Paraneptunicella aestuarii: one gene and its partner. The protein of the gene in region 1 interacts with the protein of each later gene in a pairwise test. Links are inferred from orthologs where the notes say so. Each region holds a gene or a part of one and is shown on either strand. Other genes may lie near its edges. The genes, in order: KIH87_RS00895 and rlmB.

Region 1 (12,442 bases):
CCAGCTTCATAACGGTCAAACAAGCATGGAATCCTCAGTAAACATTAGGTTTAGGCGTTGTCCCCATCATCGTTGTTGCTAATAGCCATGGGTATCGCTCTGGCTGGCACAACTGTGGAAATCGCGTGTTTGTAAACCATCTGACTCACTGTATTTTTGAGCAGAATAACAAACTGATCAAATGACTCAATTTGTCCCTGCAATTTAATACCGTTGACCAGATAAATCGACACGGGAATACGCTCTTTACGAAGAGCATTTAAAAAAGGATCTTGGAGTGATTGTCCCTTTGCCATCATGTGCCTCTTTTTGATCTTCTAGTTATTTAGTTATTGTTTTTATTACTGCTTTATGAGATTCAAGCCAGTATACAGTATTTAAAATCCCTGTATAGAGTGAAGACTGACCCCATTTAGGACTTGGTACAATTTAATACAACATTTACATTATCAGTATTAAAAGTATCAAGCCAAGTGACGTCTTTCCAGCCTCGTAACCAGGTTATCTGCCGCTTGGCTAACTGCCGTGTTGCAGCAACCGCTTTATCTTTCATTTCTTGCAAGTTTAGCTCACCCGTCAAGTATTGCCACATTTGCCTGTAACCAACGCAACGCATTGATGGTAAATCTAAATTTAAATCTCCACGAGCAAGCAATTTAGCAACTTCAGCTTCGAACCCAGCCGCCAGCATTTGTTCAAAACGCTGTTCAATTAACTGGTGTAACACGGCTCTGTCCTGCGGCGCGATTGCAAACTGAGTAAAGTGGTAAGGAGCCGGGTCACAATTATCTCGCATTAAATCGCTCATCGCTTTACCACTCAAACGATACACTTCTATCGCTCGCATTAATCGCTGAGGATCATTAGGATGAATGCGCTGTGCCGATTCCGGATCCACAATTTGCAATTGCTTATGCAAGCTTTCCCATCCATGTAGCTCAGCTTCTTTTTCAATCTGTTTACGAATATCGGCATCAGATGCCGGTAATTGAGCAATTCCATCAATTAATGACTTGAAGTACAACATCGTACCTCCTACCAATAACGGAATTCGCCCTTTTGCGGTAATGTCCGCCATTTCCCGCAATGCGTCTCGACGAAATTCGGCAACAGAATAACTTTCCGCCGGATCCAGAATGTTGATCAAACGATGTGGAGCTTCAACCAACTCTTCAGCCGTTGGCTTGGCGGTTCCAATATCCATATCTCGGTATATCAACGCTGAATCAACACTGATAATTTCACAAGGAAGCACCTTGGTAAGGGCAATCGCCAATGCGGTTTTGCCCGAAGCTGTAGGCCCCATAATGCTGATTGCGGGAGGTAATGAGGTGTTAGTCATTGATATCTTTTAACGAGTTATTGAACCGAAGGCTCTTTAGTTAAATTTAAGTGTTGAGCTACCCAGTCGGCAACTGGCACTTCCATCAGCAAGCCATTCAGGGAATTATCTTCTTTACCTAATATGAGCGCAAACCGTTGCCATAAGGACATTGCCAGAACATCATCATACACTTTGCTTTCAGCAATCATGACCGTTGCAAATGCCAGTATAGGATTAGTTTGTAGCTGCTCATGTTGCAACAGTTCAGGCAAATACATCGCCCAATTAACCTGACGATAACCAGCAGGTACTTTGCGCAAGACTAAACGTTTATCAACCGGAATAAGCTCAATAGACAATTCACTCAACGCCCTGCGTTTTTCATCCAGGTTTTCTTTAATTGACTTGTCCATTGGCAGAGAAATCGGCATCAGTAACGGTTGTGATACTGGCACTTGCTGCCGCCACGAAGTGATTAGCTCCTTACGCTCCAAAGCCACCAGCGAGATCAGATAAAAAGACGCCTGCTTTTTTAGCAATAAATGACTGGGCTCAACAAATACACATTCTGCCAATTTATCACTAACAGCATGATGACTAACGCTAACACCAGCAGCTTCCGCAGAAAAAGATGGCGCAGCTGTAGACATCAAATTTTGATAATTATTCGAAGCCGTTCTCTGCTGCGCTGACCCAATATTTCTACTGCCAACCATATTTCTTCGTTCACCAAAAGGCGGCCTTCCCGTCCCCATAGCACCCGATGAATAGGCTGACGAAGGTGAATGCTCACTTACCCCATGTGTAATTCGATCCGAAGTATTGTTCGGTGCTTGAGACACATCATGCGTTAAAGGCTTGATATATTGGTGCGACGGCTCATTGGATGACAATTGAGTATATTGCACCGGATTGAGCTGATGCACTTGAGGTGCTTGAAGCTCGTGTGAATCTTGCGGTTCTTGCGACTTTTGTGATGTTGAGGAACCCCAAACAGGTTCAGAATTGAAAGCTTGCTCTTGCTCAAACCCCCGTTGCATCTGCTGTTGCAATGCATCGTTTACGGTCTTGTAGATAAAATCATGTACCAAACGAGCTTGATGAAAACGCACTTCCTGTTTGGTTGGATGTACATTCACATCCAACATGGATGCGGGCATCTGCAAATACACTACATAAGCTGGATAACTGTCGGATGGAATTAACCCTTCGTAAGCCTGACGAATAGCATGAGCAATCAGCTTATCCTTCATCATCCGCCCATTAATATAAACGTATTGCTGATCATTCTGCGCTCTTTCACCGCCAACACCCGCTAGCCAGCCATGAAACTGAATAGCCTGATACTCGCTGGCAAACTCAATCGCCGTATCTTGAAAGGCTTTGCCGCATATTTGCGCTACACGCTTTAACTTCGCCGCTTCGTTTTTCGCAGCCGCAAACTGGCGCACAATCTTATCGTTGTGTCTCAGCACAAAATGTACGTCAAAATGGCTTAAAACTGCGCGTTTGAACAGCTCATCAATATGGGTAAACTCGGTCTTTTCTGTGCGCAGGAACTTACGACGTGCTGGCGTATTGAAAAACAAATCCTGCACATCAACACTGGTTCCATTAGGGTGAGCAGCGGGTGTAATCGCCACTTCCATATCGCGGCCTTCACATTGAGCTTGCCATGCTTCTTCTTGTGCTGCGGGTTTGGAGGTTAAGGTTAATCGTGATACCGAGCTAATACTGGCTAACGCTTCGCCACGAAACCCCAAACTGACAATATTTTCCAGATCTTCCAGAGTGTGGATCTTACTGGTGGCATGACGACTTAAAGCGAGCCCCAATTCATCTTTTTCTATTCCAGCGCCGTTATCGCGGATCAAGACTCGCTTATGGCCGCCTTTAACAATATCGACCTCAATACGGGTCGCGCCTGAATCCAGACTGTTTTCCAATAACTCTTTAACAACCGAGGCAGGGCGTTCAACCACTTCACCCGCAGCGATTTGGTTTGCCAATCGCGCAGGCAATATTTTAATGCTCAAGAATTCTCTCTTCTCTATTCATTCGGGTTATTGGGCAACAATAATGGCTATCTGCTAGAAACTAACTACTCGGAATAGTTAGCACCTGACCAATTCTAACCATGTCAGAACTCAAATTATTAGCTCTTTTCAAACTAGTCACAGACACATTGTAGCGCTGTGCTAACAGAGACAAAGACTCACCACTCTCAACCCGATGAGTTCGCTTACGATTGTCATGACGTTGATTGGCCCAAAGCGTGCCATCAGGTGGTGTATCTTTAAAATGTGTTTTAATACCGGTAAAAATGGCATTAGCCAATTTCTCCCGGTATTTACTCCAATTTAGATTCTTCTCTTCTTCGGGATTAGAAATAAACCCGGTTTCAACTAATACCGAAGGGATATCTGGCGCAGTTAATACAGCTAAACTTGCCGCTTGAGGTGATTTCTTATGCATCTTGGTGACTTGTCTTAATTCTCGAATCAAGCTTCGGCTTACCTGATAACTGGTTGTTAAAGAGTGATCCATCGACATATCCAACAATGCCTGCGTTAAGTAACGCTCAGCTGCCGTGTCCTGAATAATTTCAGCCGCACCACCGAGCAATTCGGAATGCTGTTCGCTTTTCTCCATCCAGCGACCTAATTCGGAGTTAGCACGATTGGCAGACAACACCCAAACGGAAGCCCCGCTAGGTTGCGGAGTAGTAAAGGCATCAGCATGGATAGACACCAGAAGATCAGCCTTGAACGCTCTTGCTTGGGCAGGTCGCTTATTTAATCCAACATAATAGTCGCCGGTTCGAGTTAATTTCGCTGTCATCCCCTTTTCAGCATCAATCAGCTCCTGCAATTTCCTGGCAATGCTGAGCGTGATGTTCTTCTCGTAACTACCGGCACTACCAATAGAACCGGGGTCTTCACCGCCATGTCCGGCATCAATGGCAATCACAATATCGCGATTATGGTTGTTCGACTGCTGATCTTTGACAATCGCCTGGGATTGCTCCAAATCCATCAAATCAATAACCAGTCGATTACCATAGGGAGCCGTTGGCGGTAAGGCAAAAACTTGAGCTTTAACGGCTTTATTAAGATCCAGAACAAATCGGGTTGAATGCTTTTCTTTGGGATTACTGGTACGAACTTTATGCAGCAACTTACTATCGTGAGACAAGGAATTGAGATCGACACCATTCTTGGTTGCGTCGAGATCAATAACCAATCGCTGAGGATTACTTAAGGTAAAATAGCTGTACTCGGGTTTGTTCTTTAAATCAAACACCACTCGAGTATTACTGGGAGAAGGCCAAACACGAATGCTATCGACAGAGTTCGTAGTCTGGCTAACAGCAAAAAAGGGAAATGCTGTGAATATCAGCAATAACCATACTGCGAAATTGAACCTTCCTAAATTGAATCTTATGACACTCATTGTTCTTGTAATAGTCGTATCACTGAATCGCCAGTTGCCGTTAACCCTTTGACCACAATATTACGTCCTTGTTCAGTAAACTCAATGCAAATCTCAATATCAGGCGGAGGCAGCATACCTGTGCCTTTGCTCGGCCACTCAATTAAGTTGATGGTGTTATCTGCGGTGTAATCACGAATACCGATAAATTCCAATTCTTCCGGATCGGCTAATCGATACAAATCGAAATGGTTAATCAACCAGTTTCCGACCTCATAAGGTTCCACCAGGGTATACGTCGGGCTTTTCACTCGCCCTTCATAGCCTAATGCCTGAATAAAACCTCGTGAAAACGTGGTTTTACCCGCACCTAGATCACCAAGCAGATGTATATTCAAACCGCTACGAATCTGTTCACTACTTTGCTGGCAACAGCGAGCAACAGATTGAGCAAATAATTCGGTTTCCTGTTCCGAAGACAATGCAACCTGACTTTGCACTTTACACTTCTCTATTCTGGATTAATTAATTTTCGTAAATATGGAAATAAATCGCTGGCAAGCATACCACGTTCTCCATGTTCCTTGCTGGCTAAATCACCGGCATAACTGTGCAGGCACATACCGTACACGGCAGTAAGGCGCAACCCCATGCCTTGAGCCAATAACGCACCCAATACACCACTGAGTACATCGCCCATGCCGGCGGTTGCCATGCCCGGGTTGCCGTTTTTACAAACCCACAGGTTGCCTTGAGAAGCCACAACACTACCTGAACCTTTCAATAAAGCGACACAGTCAAAACGGTTCGCCAGTTCTCGCACGTTATGATAGCGATTGTTCTCTATCTCATTCACCGATGTTTTTAAAATACGTGCGGCTTCAGCAGGATGAGGTGTCACAATTGCCATGTGCTTGGGCATCACCAATTTGGGATCCTGTGAAAACAAATTCAAGGCGTCAGCATCCATCACAAGATGCTTGTGCTTTTCCAAAGCATGGTTCAATACCACTTTTAATTTATCGATTGCCCAAGCGTCTTTGCCTAATCCGGGGCCAATAACGATTGCAGTACACCAATTCAACGCTTCAACAAGTTGTTCTTCTTCATGCTCCAGCATCAGTTCAGGGCGACCATTTGACACCATGGCAACATTATCCGGATGACAAAAAACCTTCACCAACCCTGCGCCACATCGAAGTGCAGCCTCGCCGGTTAGTCGAATAGAGCCGGGCATCCCCTGGTTTCCGCCGATACACAACAATTTCCCATAGCTTCCCTTATGACTGTAGATATCACGCTTGGGAATAGGACGAAGTTGACGAAAATCGAATACTCTACCGATGGAATCCGCCAAGCGCTGGAACTCATTACCGACACCCAAATCATGAAAATGCAGCTTTCCAGTACATTGCTTACCGATACCCGTTACCAGACCAGACTTAATACCCACGAACGTCACAGTGTGTTCCGCTTCCATCGCCACACCGCATACAGAGCCAGTGTCAGCATGTAAACCCGAGGGAATATCAATACTTAAAATGGGGATCTGGGCGTTGTTGGTTTTCTGGATGACATCACTTAATGGCGATTGCACTTCGCCGCTAATGCCAGTACCCAACAAGCCATCAACGCAGAGATCAAAGACAGCAAAGTTCAGATCCTGCCAGTTACGTACAGTCTCTCCTGTCGCCAGCCACTTCTCTCTAGCTGTTTTAGCATCATCAGAAAGCCGCTCAATATCCGCAAACTCACATAAGGTAACGTGTAGCCCCTGAGTCAACGCCAAGCGCGCGACGACATAGGCATCGCCACCATTATTACCTTTACCAGCCAACACCAAAACCGTCTTTGCATCTGCATATTGTTCACGCAAAACATTAAACACCGCCTGTCCAGCTCGCTCCATCAGGGTATACATAGTCACCCCGGCTTGCTTTGCCGCCACAGGCTCAACCTTGCGTACTTGCTCAGCCTTGTAGATTTTGTGTGTTAAACTCTCCTGCGGAAAAATGTTTACATAGGTTTTCAATGTCCAACCTCCCAATGCCGGATCTCGAAGAACTTACAGCCAATATCAAGAAATGGGGAAAAGAACTTGGTTTTCAACAAGTTGGTATCTCCGATATTGATTTGGATCAGCACAAAGATGCCCTGATGCGCTGGTTGGAAAAAGGATACCACGGGACTATGAATTTTATGAGTGCTCATGGTGAAAAGCGTTACAAACCAGAGGCATTGGTTCCCGGTACATTGCGAGTCATTAGCGTTCGCATGGATTACCTGCCACCCAACGCTCAATTTGCCAAGACACTGAAAAACAAAAATAAAGCCTACATCAGTCGCTATGCTCATGGCCGTGATTACCACAAAGTGTTACGTCAACGATTGAAACAACTCGGACAAAAAATCCAGCAAGTCTTACCCAATACAGAATATAGACCATTCGTTGATTCCGCACCGGTTCTAGAACACGCGGTTGCCGAAAAGGCAGGAACCGGATGGACTGGTAAGCACTCACTGACGATTAATCGTGAAGCTGGCTCATGGTTTTTTCTGGGTGAACTTTTCATCAATTTACCGCTTCCCATTGATAAGCCTGTAGAAGAAGAATGTGGCTCCTGCGTTGCCTGCATGAAAATATGCCCAACACAAGCCATCGTTGAACCTTATGTTGTCGACGCCAGACGCTGCATTTCTTATCTCACCATTGAGCTGGATGACGCCATTCCTGAAGATCTACGTCCATTAATGGGAAATCGAATTTATGGTTGCGATGACTGTCAGTTAATTTGCCCTTGGAACCGATATGCACAGGTCACTGAAGAGTTAGACTTTCATACCCGTGACGCACTCAATAATCCCGACTTATTAACCCTATTCAACTGGGATGAAGACACCTTTTTGCGCAACACAGAAGGTTCCGCAATTAGACGCATTGGCTTTCAAAAATGGCAACGCAATATCGCTGTTGCTCTGGGCAATGCGCCTTTTTCAGAAAACATTGTAGAAGCGCTCGAAAAGCAACGAAACGTGAGTGGTAGCTCATTAGTAATCGAACATATCGAATGGGCACTGGCGCAGCAAAAACAGAAAGCTCAGGATTCCAACTCATCAAATGAAGAACGTATTACTTTACGTTTAATTCGCTCTATAGAGAAGGGCTTACCAAGAGACGCATAAAGAATAGTTTAAATATTCACCAGACTGATATCCTTTATCAGAGCTTTATTCTTGGTTTATGTATGAAATCATATACAATTCCCCAAAGTTGCAGTTAGGCGTTCTCAAGTCTCATGCTAATTCGCTCCGATTTTTCCAAAAAAGAAGTGGTCTACCCCCATCAGTACGAATGGGTTAAGTCCCCTATGCCTCGGGTGGAGAGAATGATGCTGGATCGCATTGGCAAAGAGGTGGGGCGCGCCACAAGTCTGGTAAGGTACGCGCCAAATAGCAGCTTTCCTGAACATGTTCATGGCGGTGGCGAAGAATTACTGGTGCTAGATGGTGAGTTCGGCGATGAACACGGAATGTATAGCAAAGGCACCTATATGCGTAACCCTATCGGTAGCATTCATAGTCCCAAAGTGGGCAAATCCGGCGCATTAATTTTTGTCAAGTTGCACCAGTTTCATTTGCAAGACAACAAGCAATTCACTCTGGATACCAACACTGCGCAATGGCAGCAAGGCATGGTTGACGGCTTACAAGTATTGCCTTTACACGATTTTGGCACAGAGCACACCGCATTAGTAAAATGGGCTCCCTTTACTGAATTCAAGCCACACCAACATTGGGGCGGAGAAGAAATTCTGGTTTTGCAGGGAACCTTTTATGATGAGCACGGTACTTATCCAGAAGGCACCTGGATCCGCTCCCCACATATGAGCTCACATCAGCCTTATACCAAAGAAGATGGCGCACTCATCTACGTTAAAACCGGTCACTTACCTGAGTAAATTCGCAAAATTCAGACAAAAAAAGCCGGACTTATTTCCGGCTTCTCAAGAAATCAAAGCAAGAAGGTTTACTTGTGGTACTGCTCGCTTAGCTCATGAACAGCATCAACGAAAACACCAGCATGTTCAGGTGGAACGTCCTGATGAATACCATGCCCCAAATTGAAAACATGACCAGAACCTTCACCAAAGCCCGCTAAAATCGTCGCCACTTCCTGACGAATTCTTTCTGGCTGAGCATACAACATGGAAGGATCCATATTACCTTGCAGCGCAACCTTATCACCAACTCTCGCCTTGGCATCAGCAATATCAATCGTCCAATCCAAACCAACAGCATCGCAACCTGTCGCAGCGATTTTCTCCAGCCACTGCCCACCATTTTTGGTGAACAAAGTAACAGGAACACGGCGACCTTCGTTTTCACGGGTCAAGCCAGAAACAATTTTCTCCATGTATTGCAACGAGAACTCTTGGTAATCTCTTGACGACAATACACCGCCCCAGGTATCAAAAATCATCACACTCTGCGCACCGGCAGCAATTTGCGCATTCAAATAGCTAGTGACACTGTCAGCCAATTTATCCAACAACAAATGCAAGGTTGCAGGTTCACTAAAGGCCATCTTCTTGATTCTGGTAAAGGCTTTGCTGGAGCCACCTTCAACCATATAGGTTGCCAGTGTCCATGGGCTACCGGAAAAACCAATCAAAGGAACATCACCATTCAGCGCCTTACGAATGGTGCGAACGGCATTCATTACGTACTGTAATTCCTGCTCAGGGTCAGGAATGCCGATTTTATCAACATCCGCTTTAGTATTGATAGGACGTTCGAAACGAGGGCCTTCACCTTGTTCGAAGTACAAACCCAAGCCCATTGCGTCAGGAATGGTCAGAATATCTGAAAACAAAATCGCGGCATCCAACTCATAACGACGCAAAGGCTGTAATGTTACTTCACAAGCTAACTCAGCATTTTTGCACAGAGACATAAAATCTCCGGCTTGCTTTCTGGTTTCCTTGTACTCAGGAAGGTAACGCCCCGCCTGACGCATCATCCAAACTGGCGTTTTATCAACAGGCTGTTTTAGAAGTGCTCTCAGGTAACGATCATTCTTAAGTGTTTGCATAAAATTTGACGCAATTCCGGGTAGATAAAAAACTGCGGTAGTTTACACAACAGAAGGCGGCTACGCACACTTTACAGAGAAATTTCCCGTTTTTTGGGCAAGATTTAACATTTTTTTAAAAAATTACTTGTCAATCTAAAAAAAACTCTGCTATACATTATTTGCGCTTAGCGTTATAGAAGAATAAAGAAGCCTGTAAAACGGGACCAAGACGCTAAAATATTCGAGCCTTACCTCCGGGTAGGGCTTTTTTATTTCTACCTTTTGACTCTAAATATCCAATTCCAGCTATTTCATTTTTTTAAGCGTTTCCTGAATTAACTGCCCAGCAATGGAAAACGTCGGTGGAATATTGGGAAGGTTATCAGCAGTAAACCAATCAGCACGTAAAATCTCATCGCCATCCACCTGAATATCACCACTATCATACTCAGCCAGAAACCCAACCATTAACGAATGAGGGAACGGCCAAGGTTGACTGGAAAAGTATTCCAGATTTTTCACTTTCACCCCAACTTCCTCAAACACTTCTCTGTGCACCGCTTCTTCCAGGCTCTCGCCACTTTCCACGAAGCCAGCCAGGGTAGAATGCATTTCGTTTTTATGATTACGCCCCTGCGCCAACAAAATACGTTCGCCATCACGTATAGCCACAATAATGCAAGGAGAAACTCTTGGATAACAACGATGGGAACAAGTGTGGCATTGCATCGCCATTTCCCAACCAACATGCTCCATGCGAGAACCACATTGTCCGCAAAACCGGTGAGTGCGAAGAAACAGCGCAACCTGCCAGGCACGAGCCAAAATCGAAAACCAGTCAACGCCCATTTGCATCATCATGGCTCGCAAATTAAGAGTCGTTAGCTCATCGCTTTCAATCTGCTCACTCCCCATATCGACCAAATAACATGGCTTACCGTCGATTTCCCCAACCTGTACCAGCTCATTCCGATATTCATGGATAAAAGGCACTTTTTCCCAAGTTCCTTCGATCAAGCTGTTATCAATGGCATTGATAACGAGGTGACTGCCAGAAACCACCAGCCAATGCGCATGTTCAGTTGTTTTAATGTCGGGGTTATAAATCATCATCTGCTTGAATTCCCTATAAAACCTGCGTGCAATGTAGCATCAAGCAATGTTTTTTCCCATTCGACTTAAGTTAACTTTTGTAACAGTCGCTTTTTGTTATACTTTCAAAAACGTGTTGATATTCACCAGTAAAAAAGTCGGAGATAAGACATCATGCTGACAAAAGTACAACAAGCGACTGAAAAATGGAGCGGCTTTAATTCTGCAATTGATACATGGTTGCAAGAACGCAAACAATTACTGGTGCAATACTGCCAATTAGCAGGGCTGCCACCATTTGAACGTGCAGACAAAGCCCTTCCAGATGCCAAGGAAATCGAATCTTTCTGTGAAATTTTGATGGACTATATTTCAGCAGGCCACTTTGAAATATACGAGAAGATCCTGTCTGACACCGACGATTTAGCCAAAGCCGAAGAACTGTTCCCCAAGTTCTCAGACAGCACAGACACTGCACTTTCATTCAATGATCGCTACGCCAACATCACAGACGACGATGACGTTGAAATGAAAAGTTTCGACCTGAATCTGGCCGTACTTGGTCAACAGATGGAAGAAAGATTCAGTTATGAAGATGAGCTAATACAAACACTGGTTAACAAAGAACAGGATTAATTTCCTGTTCTTCCATGCAATCCCAGTGTTTTAATTTTCTAAATAAAATTAGCCGCTAACAACGCCAGACAATAAGCCAGTACACCGTACATAATATACAGGCTCCAAACTAGCTTGTTGTTGCCTGTTTCTGCTCTTAATGTCGCCACTGTTGCCACGCACTGCAAGGCAACTACGTAGAACAATAACAAGCCGATACCTGTGCCCAAAGTTAAACCATCGGCGGCAATATTATCGGCAAGTCCTGCGATATTTTCGTCTGCACCTTCAATACCGTATAACGTCCCCAATACACCCACGAAAACCTCACGCGCAAGGAAAGACATCATAATAGCGACACCATAGCGCCAATCTAAACCCAGTGGCTCGAAAACAGGCGCAATCACATGGCCTATTTGTCCTAGCCATGAACCTTCAAGGTTAGAATCCAGAGGGAAATAACCCAATACCCAAAGCACCAGTGACACCATGAAAATCACGGGAGCAGCACGTTTGATGAATTGCCAACCACTATTAATTACCCTCTGCATTAGCGGTTTCCAGTGTGGCAAACGATAAGTGGGTAGCTCCAAAATAAACGGCATTTCCGTTTTATCATGATTTAATGAAAGCTTATTAAGCAACGCACTCACCACTAATGCGGTGAAAATACCGAACATATATAGCGCGAAGAAGGTTAAACCCTGCATGTTAAACACACCGAGCCAATACTGATCTGCGGGAATAAAAGCCGCGATCAACAAGGCATAAACAGGCAAGCGAGCAGAACAGGACATTAACGGAATGGTCATCATGGTAATCAAACGCTTACGTGGCGACTCAATGGTTCGCGCCGCCATAATGGCTGGAATAGCACAGGCATGACCGGACAAGTACGGAATAAA
Region 2 (12,336 bases), 4.3 Mb from region 1 along the record:
CAGCCAACACTTCTGAACCCGTAGGGGTGATCAGCTGTGCATAGATGTGGCGAGGCGTACGGTGAACTACCAAGCGATGAGCCGCCAGTTCACGGATTTTATAACGTGCGCGGGAAGCGCGACGTAAACGAGATGTTTTCTTATCCATCGTACTAACCCCTTACTTTTTCTTGGCTTCTTTACGACGAACGATTTCGTCAGAATAACGAACACCTTTACCTTTATAAGGTTCAGGTGGGCGATAACCGCGGATGTTCGCCGCAACTTGACCAACCAACTGCTTATCACTGCCTTTAACCAGGATTTCAGTTTGAGTTGGTGTTTCAACGGTAATGCCAGCAGGCATTTCGTAAGCAACCGGGTGTGAAAAGCCAAGAGTAAGATTTAACTTACTACCTTGAGCTTGAGCACGATAACCAACACCGTTTAACTCAAGTTTCTTTTGGAAACCATCAGTAACGCCGATAACCATCGCATTCAACAGAGCACGAGCAGTACCTGCCTGCGCCCAACCGTCAGCGAAACCTTCACGAGGAAGAGCTTTCAATTGATTCTCTTCCTGAACGATTTCTACTGCGTCGTTGAATACACGTTCCAACGTACCGTTTTTACCTTTTACTGTGACGCCTTGTCCGGCGATGACTACTTCAACACCAGAGCGGACTTCCACAGGAGCTTTTGCTACGCGTGACATTAGTGCCTCCCCTTATGCTACATAGCCGATGATTTCACCGCCCATGCCTGCATTACGAGCAGCACGGTCAGTCATCACGCCTTTTGAGGTAGAAACAATCGCTACACCTAGACCACCCATCACTTTTGGCAGCTCATCTTTTTTCTTATAGATGCGCAGACCTGGACGGCTTACACGTTCGATAGTGTCGATAACTCTCTTGCCCTGGAAGTACTTCAAAGTAACATTCAGTTCAGGTTTAACGTCACCTTCAACAGCGAAATCTTCGATGTAACCTTCGTCTTTCAACACTTTGCAGATAGCAAGGCGTAATTTAGAAGAAGGCATAGAAACAGCGATTCTGTTAGCCATTTGGCCGTTTCTAATGCGGGTAAACATATCCGCGATTGGATCTTGCATACTCATATTTGCTACTCCTTACCAGCTGGCTTTTTTCAAACCAGGGACTTCGCCACGCATCGCAGCTTCACGAAGCTTGATACGGCTCAGACCGAATTTACGAAGGTAACCATGTGGACGGCCAGTAACACGGCAGCGGTTACGCTGACGAGTACGAGCAGAATCACGTGGCAGTTGTTGTAGCTTGAGTACAGCAGCCCAACGATCTTCATCAGAAGTGTTTACATCGCTAATGATTGCTTTTAACTCAGCACGCTTGGTTGCATATTTTGCAACTAGCTTTGCACGCTTTACTTCACGCGCTTTCATTGATTCTTTTGCCATAACCCTACACCTTATTTACGGAACGGGAAGTTAAAAGCAGATAACAATGCTTTTGCTTCAGCGTCAGTGTTAGCAGAAGTAGTGATCGTAATGTCCATACCGCGAACCTTATCCACTTTATCGAAATCGATTTCAGGGAAAATGATTTGCTCACGGATGCCCATACTATAGTTACCACGACCATCAAATGACTTAGGATTTAAGCCACGGAAGTCACGGATACGAGGAATTGCAATTGAGACTAAACGCTCAAAGAAATCCCACATACGCTCACCACGCAGGGTTACTTTACAGCCAATCGGATAGCCCTCACGGACTTTAAAACCAGCTACAGACTTACGAGCTTTGGTGACAACAGGTTTTTGACCTGCGATCAGCATCATGTCGTTTGATGCATTTTCCAAAATCTTTTTGTCTGTAATGGCTTCACCTAAACCCATGTTTAGAGTGATTTTTTCCAATCGAGGGACTTGCATGACACTTTTGTACTCGAACTCTTTGGCAAGAGCTGGTACGACAGAGTCTTTGTAGAAATCATGCAGTTTCGCCATCGTCTTCTCCAATTAATTAAATTGCTTCACCGTTAGATTTGAAGATACGAACTTTTTTGTCGCCTTCAACACGGAAACCTACACGATCTGCTTTACCCGTTGCAGGGTTAAGGATCGCTACATTTGATACGTGAATGGGTGCCTCTTTCTCGATGATGCCACCAGCGATGCCAAACTGAGGGTTAGGCTTCTGATGTTTTTTCACCAAGTTTACACCTTCGACGATTAGACGGCTTTCTTCAGTAAGAACTTTAACAACTTTGCCAGTCTTACCTTTGTCTTTACCTGCTAATACGACGATTTCATCATCACGACGAATCTTTCTTGCCATTATCGTGACTCCTTATAGTACCTCTGGCGCCAATGAGACGATCTTCATGTTATCAGCACGAAGCTCACGGGTAACCGGACCAAAGATACGCGTACCAATTGGCTGCTTGTTGGCATTCAACAATACAGCAGCGTTACTGTCGAAACGGATCAAAGATCCATCAGGACGACGTACACCGTGCTTAGTACGCACCACCACCGCGTTTAACACATCACCTTTTTTAACTTTACCGCGAGGAATTGCTTCCTTAACTGTAACTTTGATGATGTCACCGATACCAGCGTAACGGCGGTGAGAGCCACCCAGAACCTTAATACACTGAACCCTGCGAGCGCCGGAGTTGTCGGCAACATCCAGGTTAGTTTGCATTTGGATCATTAGTTAGTGCTCCGCTTAAATCAAAACTCTCTCGAGTAATATTGATAGCAAAAAGTCGTTGCTTTTCTGTGCATAACACCTAAAAACAGGCGACTTTCTATACATACCCCCACAAAAAGGGCGCGGAATCATAACAGAAAAGAAAGGTGAAAGACAGATCAAATATCAAATTAATTTGATGTCGTAAAAACAGGTGCTTTTGGAAGTAAAAATAACCGAAATGAAGCCGGTTAACGGGCGCAGATTGTATTCGTTTATCGAGAGAAAGTAAAAGCTATTTATTGGATTGAGAGGTAATAATAGCTTCAGGTAATTTAAGAGAATCGTTTTTGCTTGAAGAAGCAACTATATAGTTAATATAAGCTTGTAACACACTTGAAGTACCGAGTAAGAAACATTAAAAGAGTTACGCTTCTTAATAAATAGAAAAAACCTGCCGGGTTACCAAGCCCCAGTAGGGATCAAGGTATTTGTCCTCGTCAAACCTTCCCTGAGTAAATTCGCTAATGGCTTTGCGCCAAAAAGTAGTGGCATAGTCAGCACCTTCAATTTGTTTTACCACCCAGGCTCCTGGATACTTCTGCCAAATAGAAAACGCCAGTTTAATGCCCAAATGACGCAGACGAAAGCTAGGCACAATATAGAACTCACACACTTCATAAGAGCGCACTTGCTCTAACGCCAATACGATAAATCCTGCTGGCACATCATTTTCATAGGCCAAAAATGCCAAAGTTTTGTCATTAAGGTGAGTATCTAGCGAAAACAAACCGTCAGCATTCGGCATTTTATGTGTAAGTGCCGAAAACTCAGCTTCATAGGCTTGCGCTAAATTAAGGTAGATATACTCATTATGAGGTTGCACCTGAACTATCTGCATAACCTAACCAACACGTAAATTGAAAAGGCATTCAATGTAATTTCAGTTAGATTGGAGTGCAAGTAAAGCCAACATCATCTTTTTAAAAAGGAGTAGCGAAACCCAATATTTTTCCTCTGTAAATGCGCTCAAAAGTGCTCTCAACCAATATTCAAGTGGGCTTTCCTCTGGTAGTGGTTGATGCCAAGGTGTTCTATAAACAATATAAATTCAATGAATTTGCAAGCGAGGAAAGTAAATTATTTATTACTATTGCAGATGTTAAAGCTAGCTCGAATGAGTCATCTGATACCTGCAACCTTAAGAACTCTTAATAAAACAGGTATTCAGATTTAGCGCTATTAAACTACTTACCTTTAGGGGGGTTATTACCGCGCCCCGGGCCAGAAGGGTTACCAGTTTTTGATGGCCAGTTAGGATTGTTGCTCATTTAAATTCACCCAAGATTGATTGAGTTTATATCCATACTTCCTACAACCACCCAATGGACATGAAATTACATTCCGTAGAGGAACAAAACCGAAATTTAGGCGATAGAGGGGATTTTCAAGAGAAGAAATAAAAAATTTCACTTAAAGGACTTTATCCCCCGCCACCCAGGTTTCATTGACTTTAATCTTCCAGATGTCTTCAGGTATTACTTCAAAGTAATCTTGCTCGGTGAGAATAAAATCGGCTTCTTTGCCAACTTCCAATGTACCAATCAGGTTTTCCTGATGCGCGGCATAAGCGGCATTAAAAGTGAACATTTCCAGTGCCGTTTGTCTATCAACGGCTTCATTTATATACCAACCACCTAAAGGTTCATTATTTCTGTCCTGACGAGTCACAGCTGCATGTAATCCAAAGAAAGGTTCTGCAGGCTCAACAGGAAAATCAGAGCCACCAGCTAACACTACACCCAATTCACGTAGCGAAGCCCATGCATAAGCGCCTTTAATACGTTCTTTTCCTAAACGGTCTTCGGCCATGTTCTTATCACTGGTCGCATGGGTTGGTTGCATGGAAGCAATAACCTGTAATTGCGCTAAACGTGGTAGTTCTTGCGGCCGGATAATCTGTGCATGCTCAATTCGATGACGCAATTCAGCCTTACCCGCCACGTTATGCCATTTGGCAAATTCATCCAGAACCAGGGTATTGGCTCTATCACCAATAGCATGAATATTCACTTGAAACCCCGCTATCATGGCGGCATCAACGTATTTCCCCAAATTTGGAATAGAATGCAACAGCAGTCCTTTTTGCCCCGGTTTATCCGAATAATCATGATGCAAAGCCGCACCACGGCTGCCTAATGCACCGTCGGCAGAAATCTTGACACTGCGAACCGACAACATACCATCGTCCGATTCATAAATGCCGGCTTTCAAGACATCGTCTGCACCCTCAGCTGTGACCGCCAACATGGCATAAACTCGAATAGGTAGCTTGCCTTGTTGTTGTAAAGTTTTATAAGAGTTGATGACTTCCGGGCTTACACCTGCATCATGCACCGACGTTAAGCCCGTAGCCGCTAACGCATTTAAGCTTTTCAATAAATAGAACTGGCGCTCTTGTTCCGTGATTTTTGGCATCACCTTGTAGACCAAATCCATAGCATTATCGATCAACACGCCCGTTGGATTGCCCTGTTCATCCTTAATAATATCGCCACCAGCAGGCGACACCGTAGTGCGGCTTATGCCCGCCAACTCCATTGCCTTTGAGTTCACCCACAAAGCATGACCGTCGATACGAGCCAACATTACAGGGCGTTCAGACACATATTCATCAATGGCTTTTGCTGTGGGAAACTGTTTGCTTGTCCACAGTTCTTGATTCCAACCTCTTCCTGTCACCCACCCCGTTTGCTTCTTTTGTGATTGTTCACGAATGCGTTTTTGCGCCTCAGCCAACGAAGCGGTACCAACCAGATCAACACTGGACAAGGCCATTCCATAACCCAGTACGTGACCATGCGCATCAATCAAACCAGGCAAAAGTGATTGGCCTTTGCCATCAATCACCTTATCGAACTTGCCTTCTTCAGGTGTTTTCTTATAGATACCGGTTATCTTGTTGCCATCGAATGCCAAGGCTTCGAATTGAACCAGCTGTTTCTGAGCATTTAAGCTATACCCCTTCACATTGTGAATGAGAGTCTCAGCCATCAATGACGAACTTACAGTGAATGCGCCTATGGCTGCAAAACACGTAGAAATATAGCGTTTCATGCCCATTCTTCTCATTGCGACTCCAACCTTTACCCTAATCTTTGCCTAACGACTTCATACAAACACACTCCTGTCGCGACAGAGACATTCAAGCTGGATACGCTTCCCGCCATAGGTAACTTCACCAATTCATCACAGGTTTCCCGGGTTAATCGACGCATACCTTTACCTTCTGCGCCCATCACCACAGCTAATGCACCATCAAGTTTGCAGTCATAAATAAGCTGTTCTGCTTCACCGGCAGTACCAATCACCCACACACCGGCTTCTTGCATTGCGCGTAAGGTACGAGCCAAATTAGTCACTTGAATAAGAGGGATAACCTCCGCCGCGCCACAGGCGACTTTACGTGCAACAGGAGATAAGTTGGCAGATTTATCTTTCGGCACAATCACCGCATGAACACCAGCGGCATCAGCTGTACGCAAACAAGCACCGAGATTATGCGGATCAGTTACGCCATCCAGAACGAGGAAAAATCCATTGGACTGATTTTCCAGCAGATTCTGCAAATCTTTTTCATCAAACACTCGACCCGGCTTGGCTCGCGCCACTACGCCCTGATGTTGAGCTCCATCCACCTTATCGTCGAGCGCCTTGCGTTGACAGAATTGAACTGAAATTCCCAATCTACGCGCTTCATTAATCACATTATTCAGACGCTGATCTTCACGTCCTTTTAAGGCAAACATTTCAATAATACGCTCTGGCTCTTTTGCCAGCAGTGATTCCATCGCATGAATACCGAATAGCCATTCATGTTGTGCCATACAGAATTATTTCCTCTTCTTACGCTTACTTGAGCTGCCACCCTTACGATGGCTTGATGCTTTACCAGAACTGGATTTTCGAGCTTTAGTTGAATCCCGTTTACTTGAAGAACGTCGGGAACCGGGTTTATCTGAACCCCCTTTCCCTGCACCGTGCTTTCCGGAATCCTTACGGTCTGAACCGTGTCGACCCGAGTCGTGTCTGCCAGAGTCTTTTCTACCAGAATCATTTCGCGCAGAGTCCGCGTGCTGAGCATTTCTCGCTGTTCGAGAACGTCTTACCGCCTTCTTACCTTTCGGCATAGGCATATCCAGCACGAAATCAATTTTACGCTCGTCCAGACTGACCGATACCACTTTAACAGTAACCTGATCGCCCAAACGGAATGTCATGCCTGTGGCTTCGCCAACCAGACACAACTTCACTTCATCATAATGGTAGTAATCGTTGCCAAGGGAAGTGATATGTACCAAACCATCAATATGGAACTCAGCCAAACGGACAAAGAACCCAAAGTTAGTAACGGCAGAAATCACACCTTCAAAGCTATCGCCCAGATGATCCTGCATGAATTCACATTTCAGCCAATCAGCAACATCACGGGTTGCATCGTCGGCACGGCGCTCGGTCATAGAGCATTCTTCACCTAATACAGCCACTTCCGCTTCAGCATATACCTTGCCACCGGTGAGTGATTCACGATTATGCGCTTTATCATTAATCGCTTTCAAAGCACGATGCACAACCAGATCAGGATAACGACGAATAGGCGATGTAAAGTGAGCGTAAGCCTTTAACGACAATCCAAAGTGGCCAATGTTTTCATTGGAATACACTGCTTGTTGCATTGAGCGAAGCAGCATGGTCTGGATCAATTCCTGGTCAGGCCGCCCATCAATCAATTTAACAACTTCACTAAAATCTCTTGGTGTCGCGCTTTCGCGAAGGTTATGCTCAATGCCCACTTCCGCTAAATAAGACAGGAAGCTTTGAATTCGTTCTGGATTTGGCTCGTCGTGAACACGATACAAACCTTCCGCTTTATGTTTCAACAAGGTTAACGCTGCTGACACATTCGCCATGATCATACATTCTTCGATGATCATATGAGCGTCATTGCGGATCAGCGGCACAATATGTTCAATTTTACGCTGAGCATTAAAGACAAATTTGCTTTCCTGAGTCTCAAACTCAATAGCACCACGGCGGCGACGCGCTTTTTTCAGTGCTTTGTACAAACTATGCAGTTCATGCAAATTATTAACGTGAGCTTCGTAGCGTTGATGTAATTCCGGGTCGCCCTGCAAAATGTCCCACACCTTGGTGTAAGTAAAACGAGCTTTAGAGTTCATCACGGCTTCGTAGAAACGATGATCTTTCAGTGCGCCATTTTTGCCAATGTGCATTTCGCACACCATACACAAGCGGTCAACATTCGGATTTAACGAGCACAATCCGTTAGACAGCTTTTCGGGCAACATGGGAACAACTTGCTCGGGAAAATACACTGAGTTTCCTCGAAGTTGCGCCTCTTCATCTAACTGAGTGCCAGGTCGAACATAGTAACTCACATCAGCAATAGCAACCCAAAGCTTCCAGCCACCATCACCATGAGGTTCACAATAAACTGCGTCATCAAAGTCCCGAGCATCTGCGCCATCAATGGTCACCAACGACATTTCACGCAAATCAACACGTCCCGCGTAAGCTTCCTCGGGAACCGTATCGGCAACACCGGCAACCTCACGTTTAACTTCTTTTGGCCATTCATGAGGAATATCAAAAGTGCGTAGCGCGACTTCAATCTCCATACCCGGAGCCATATGCTCACCCAACACTTCCGTGATTATCCCTAATGGGTTAGCTCGCTTGCGTGGGCGCTGCGTAATTTCCACGACCACAACATGCCCTTGACGAGCGCCTTTAACATGTTCAGGTGGAATAATAATTTCATGATGAATGCGAGCATCGTCAGGAATGACCAGAGCAACGCCATTCTCCATATAAAAACGCCCTACAATAGGCTCAGTTCTGGGAATGATGACATTGACAATTTGCGCTTCTCTGCGGCCCTTTAAATCTTTTGTTCCAAGGCGCGCTGCAACAATATCGCCGTGGATCAGCGATTGCATTTGTTGAGCAGAGATATAAAGGTCTTTACCGCCTTCCTCTAATTGCAAGAATCCATAGCCCTCGCGGTGACCAATAACCTTGCCTCTGGATAAGGTCTCAGGTTCGCCTCTTTCATACTTCTTGTGACGATTAAAAATGACTTGCCCTTCTCGCTCCATTGCCCTTAAGCGGCGCTGGATGGCGATTCGGTCTTCTTCAGTAGAAGCACTTACCAGATGACAAATTTCCAGAAATGTCAGCGGCGTTTTGTATTTGTCGAGCAAATTAAGAATGTACTCACGACTCGCCACAGGCTTGTCGTACTTGGCTTTTTCTCGTTCGAAATGAGGGTCATCTTGCATAGGGAATGGGCAGACCTGGTTTTCCTGCTATATTTTTAGCCCAATTATAACCAGCATCAGATATTTAAGTAGCGATATTTTTATTTTCGTTGTTAACCTGTATAAGAAAATTAGGAATCGAGTGGGCGGCGTGCATGTCGCACAGCCTTGGGATGCATCAATTTTTCCAAACCAGCCAAACATTCCGCAATTTTTGCGTGGGTTTTCTTATCGTCAGTAATCGCGTTATACAACCAATGGTAGGCATTCTCGAAATCATAAGGGCTACCATTGCCTGCGATAAAAAGCTCCGCTAACTGTATTTGAGCTTTGAGATTTCCTAGAGAACTCGCTTCTCGAAGGTAGGTAACAGCACGTTCAACATCCTTTTGTACTAACTTGCCATTCGCATAATATCGTCCCAATTGCTCCAATGCTGCTGGAAGTCCCTGCAGAGCAGCATCTTCCATGAAGCGAATGCCTCGCTCAGGACTAGCATCAACACAGACCCCCCAAGCCAGCATATCGCCCCACAAAAATTGATAAGCAGGAACCTTTAATACTTCCGCTCGGGCTTCAATATCCTGAACTAACTGGCAACGATCCATAACAACGCGATCCAGATGTTCATTGCGTTCAATCATGCGGATCAGTTCATCTTGGGTATACAATTGCACTGCTTTCACTTCTTCAGCAGCATAAGCAGGCATCCCAAACAAAATCAGAACAGTAAGTAACAAGGATCTCAGCATGATTTTTCCCGAATAATTTAAATTCAGCACTCGTAGCAAGCCGTCGTATTAGTCTAGTTATCGACAATTACCGAAATTGGTAAAGTGATAATTTTAATCAGAGCAATTTTTAATCGACAAAAGAAAGTGCAAATTTCACGCCGTTTAATCCTGAGCGATTAAATATTGATCAATGACTTGTCGTGATCGTCGAGTTGCTACTAAGCAATACCTCGTTGATAACCGAAACCAACTGTTCTCTCTGGAAAGGTTTTCCTAAATGCTGATTGAATCCAAGCTGATGATAAAGTTCTACTTCATGGCTTAACACATTGGCCGTTAAGGCAATAACCGGCAATGATTGCCACCTTAAATCCGCTCGTATGAGCTTTATTGCCTCAATACCATCCATTCTCGGCATTTGAATATCCATCAGAACAACATCAAAGTCTTCCTTTTCCAGTAACGCCATCGCCTCGACACCATCATCGGCTATTTGTACAGATGCTCCTTCCAGAAATAGCATCTCCTTGGTAATAAGCTGGTTAATGTCGTTGTCTTCAACCAGTAACACCTTTAGTCCTTGCAGATTAGTGCGTTGACCTTTAACAACCCCTACACTTTTACCCTCATACATGTCATAGCTAATAAAACACGTAAACGTGGTGCCTTCATCTTCCTGACTCACCGCTTTAATGCTACCACCCTGCAATTCCAGCATTTGCTTTACAATAGCCAATCCCAAACCGGTTCCACCAAAACGCCGACTGGTTGAACTGTCGGCTTGAGTAAAACTGTCGAACAGCTTGCCTAATTGTGCCTTCTTGATGCCAATCCCGGTATCTTGCACTTCGATGCGCAGATTCAATTTCCCTTTCTCATCACCACTGCCCGGTAACGCTCCCATTGTTAAACGCACTTCACCTTGCTCAGTAAATTTAATGGCGTTAGAGCAGAGGTTAATCAGTATTTGCAGCAACTTGGTAGGATCCCCCAGCACTTTTTGTTCGACACGTCCTTTGCCTACGATATCCAGCGTCACCCCTTTACTCTGAGCCATGTGTGACAATTGATTTTTGACTTGAGACAGAATATCGGCTGGCACAAAAGGCACATTCTCAACTTCCATTTTTCCCGCTTCTATTTTGGAAATGTCGAGTATCTGATTAATGATATGCAGCAGGGTATTGGCTGACAGTTCAGCCTTGGTTAAAAACTCTCGTTGCTTGTCGGTTAATTCCGTATCCAACACTAATTCCAACAACCCCATCACACCATTAATTGGGGTTCGAATTTCATGGGACATGGTTGCCAGAAAGTCAGATTTCGCCTTACTTGCTTGTTCCGCACTGTATTTTGCTTCCCGAAGTGCCATTTCCATTTTCTTGGTATCGGTAATATCAACATACGAAACCAAAACACCAATAATACTGCCTTGCCGATCCTGTAGCGGAACCCGGTTAACAATCAAATATCGCTCGGAACCATCTTCTTCACGTAAGTGTTCGAGCAAATTTAGCATGGAGCGACCAGTAGCAATAACATTCATATCTTGCTCTCTGTATCGCTCGGCATATCTGCGATCGGCTGATAAATCGAAATCTGTCTTTCCGACGACTTCCCTCGGCGACACCAGCCCTGCTTCTCTAGCAAAGTGTTGATTACATCCCATGAACCTTAAATTGCGATCTTTCCACATCACACCAAAAGTCAAAGTGTTTAATACCGCAGACAGTATCAGCTCGGATTTCTCCAATTCTACTGTCCCTCGATCGACTTCCTTCTGTAGTTGTTCGGAAACCCGAACTAATTGATTAAAAAAGTAATCCACCACATACAGCAACACCATGCCAATGAATACAAAACCAGTAATATTGTTGATCCAGGCTTGTGGTGTCAGTACGTAATCGGGAGGAATTCTGGGGAAAACCAAGTCTCCCATATAAGACCAGTAAAGGTGTATACCCATGATTAAGACGGAAACAAATGAGATAATCACCGCCGCCCGGATATTAATAAACAAGCGACTAAAAATCACAGAACCTAATAATACAAAAGTACCAGCCCCCGATAACCCAAACGTAAACAAACCAGTAGAACCAATAAAAAACAGGCAACCTACCACGATATAGGCTTTCAAATCGGTAACAAGCCGATGTCTAAATAGGGCGGCAAAAGCAAAAATGATAGAAATAACAATATGCGCCCACATTATGGGCAAAAAGCCAACTTCAAAGGCTCGATAGAGAGAACCGGCGAGGGCAACAACTATGACAAAGAATGCCCCGACCAAAAACCGATTGATCAGTCTATTCTTAATACTGTTAACGTCATTCACACCCATTAAACTCTTTACATCGGGAATGTTTTGCAAGATAGCCAACAAGCAGAAAATATTAACATGCTCATTGATGGATAATTTAAGTGTACAAGCTAGCCAGAAAAAAAACCTGCTTTTGCCCTCACAATTTATAAAGTTCGCTTGTAAGCTTCTTCGATTATGACAACAAAAAATGATTATTTATTCTCATATAAGTCAGAAAAGATGCGCAGGAAAATAAACGCTAAATCTGCCTTGACAATTAATAATGATGTATTTCAAAAATCA

Evidence for each region.
Region 2: the proteins of KIH87_RS00895 (region 1) and rlmB interact in binary tests that used the Escherichia coli proteins (3 or more experiments, as listed by UniProt). The link is inferred for Paraneptunicella aestuarii from one-to-one orthologs.

Annotation. Positions count from the first base shown.
Region 1 is NZ_CP074570.1:201,974-214,415, reverse strand. Bases 4,529-7,527 are described here. They hold KIH87_RS00895 (NAD(P)H-hydrate dehydratase), read right to left. Parts: upstream 6,789-7,527; coding sequence 5,268-6,788; downstream 4,529-5,267. Other genes in these bases: queG (tRNA epoxyqueuosine(34) reductase QueG), read left to right, coding at 6,788-7,527; tsaE (tRNA (adenosine(37)-N6)-threonylcarbamoyltransferase complex ATPase subunit type 1 TsaE), read right to left, coding at 4,774-5,256; KIH87_RS00905 (N-acetylmuramoyl-L-alanine amidase), read right to left, coding at 4,529-4,777. Also shown: ribosome rescue GTPase HflX, read right to left, coding at 1-23; RNA chaperone Hfq, read right to left, coding at 51-296; tRNA (adenosine(37)-N6)-dimethylallyltransferase MiaA, read right to left, coding at 413-1,342; DNA mismatch repair endonuclease MutL, read right to left, coding at 1,360-3,360; more of KIH87_RS00905, read right to left, coding at 3,422-4,528; more of queG, read left to right, coding at 7,528-7,939; KIH87_RS00885 (cupin domain-containing protein), read left to right, coding at 8,053-8,715; hemE (uroporphyrinogen decarboxylase), read right to left, coding at 8,784-9,848; nudC (NAD(+) diphosphatase), read right to left, coding at 10,137-10,943; rsd (sigma D regulator), read left to right, coding at 11,097-11,558; feoB (ferrous iron transporter B), read right to left, coding at 11,597-12,442. UniProt on the Escherichia coli protein: Bifunctional enzyme that catalyzes the epimerization of the S- and R-forms of NAD(P)HX and the dehydration of the S-form of NAD(P)HX at the expense of ADP, which is converted to AMP.
Region 2 is NZ_CP074570.1:4,528,739-4,541,074, forward strand. What follows is about bases 4,674-7,566. They hold rlmB (23S rRNA (guanosine(2251)-2'-O)-methyltransferase RlmB), read right to left. Parts: upstream 6,544-7,566; coding sequence 5,803-6,543; downstream 4,674-5,802. Other genes in these bases: KIH87_RS17720 (amidohydrolase), read right to left, coding at 4,674-5,788; rnr (ribonuclease R), read right to left, coding at 6,550-7,566. Also shown: rplR (50S ribosomal protein L18), read right to left, coding at 1-148; rplF (50S ribosomal protein L6), read right to left, coding at 161-694; rpsH (30S ribosomal protein S8), read right to left, coding at 707-1,099; rpsN (30S ribosomal protein S14), read right to left, coding at 1,112-1,417; rplE (50S ribosomal protein L5), read right to left, coding at 1,429-1,968; rplX (50S ribosomal protein L24), read right to left, coding at 1,985-2,299; rplN (50S ribosomal protein L14), read right to left, coding at 2,312-2,677; KIH87_RS17715 (GNAT family N-acetyltransferase), read right to left, coding at 3,093-3,557; more of KIH87_RS17720, read right to left, coding at 4,130-4,673; more of rnr, read right to left, coding at 7,567-9,018; KIH87_RS17735 (tetratricopeptide repeat protein), read right to left, coding at 9,129-9,749; KIH87_RS17740 (hybrid sensor histidine kinase/response regulator), read right to left, coding at 9,919-12,066. UniProt on the Escherichia coli protein: Specifically methylates the ribose of guanosine 2251 in 23S rRNA.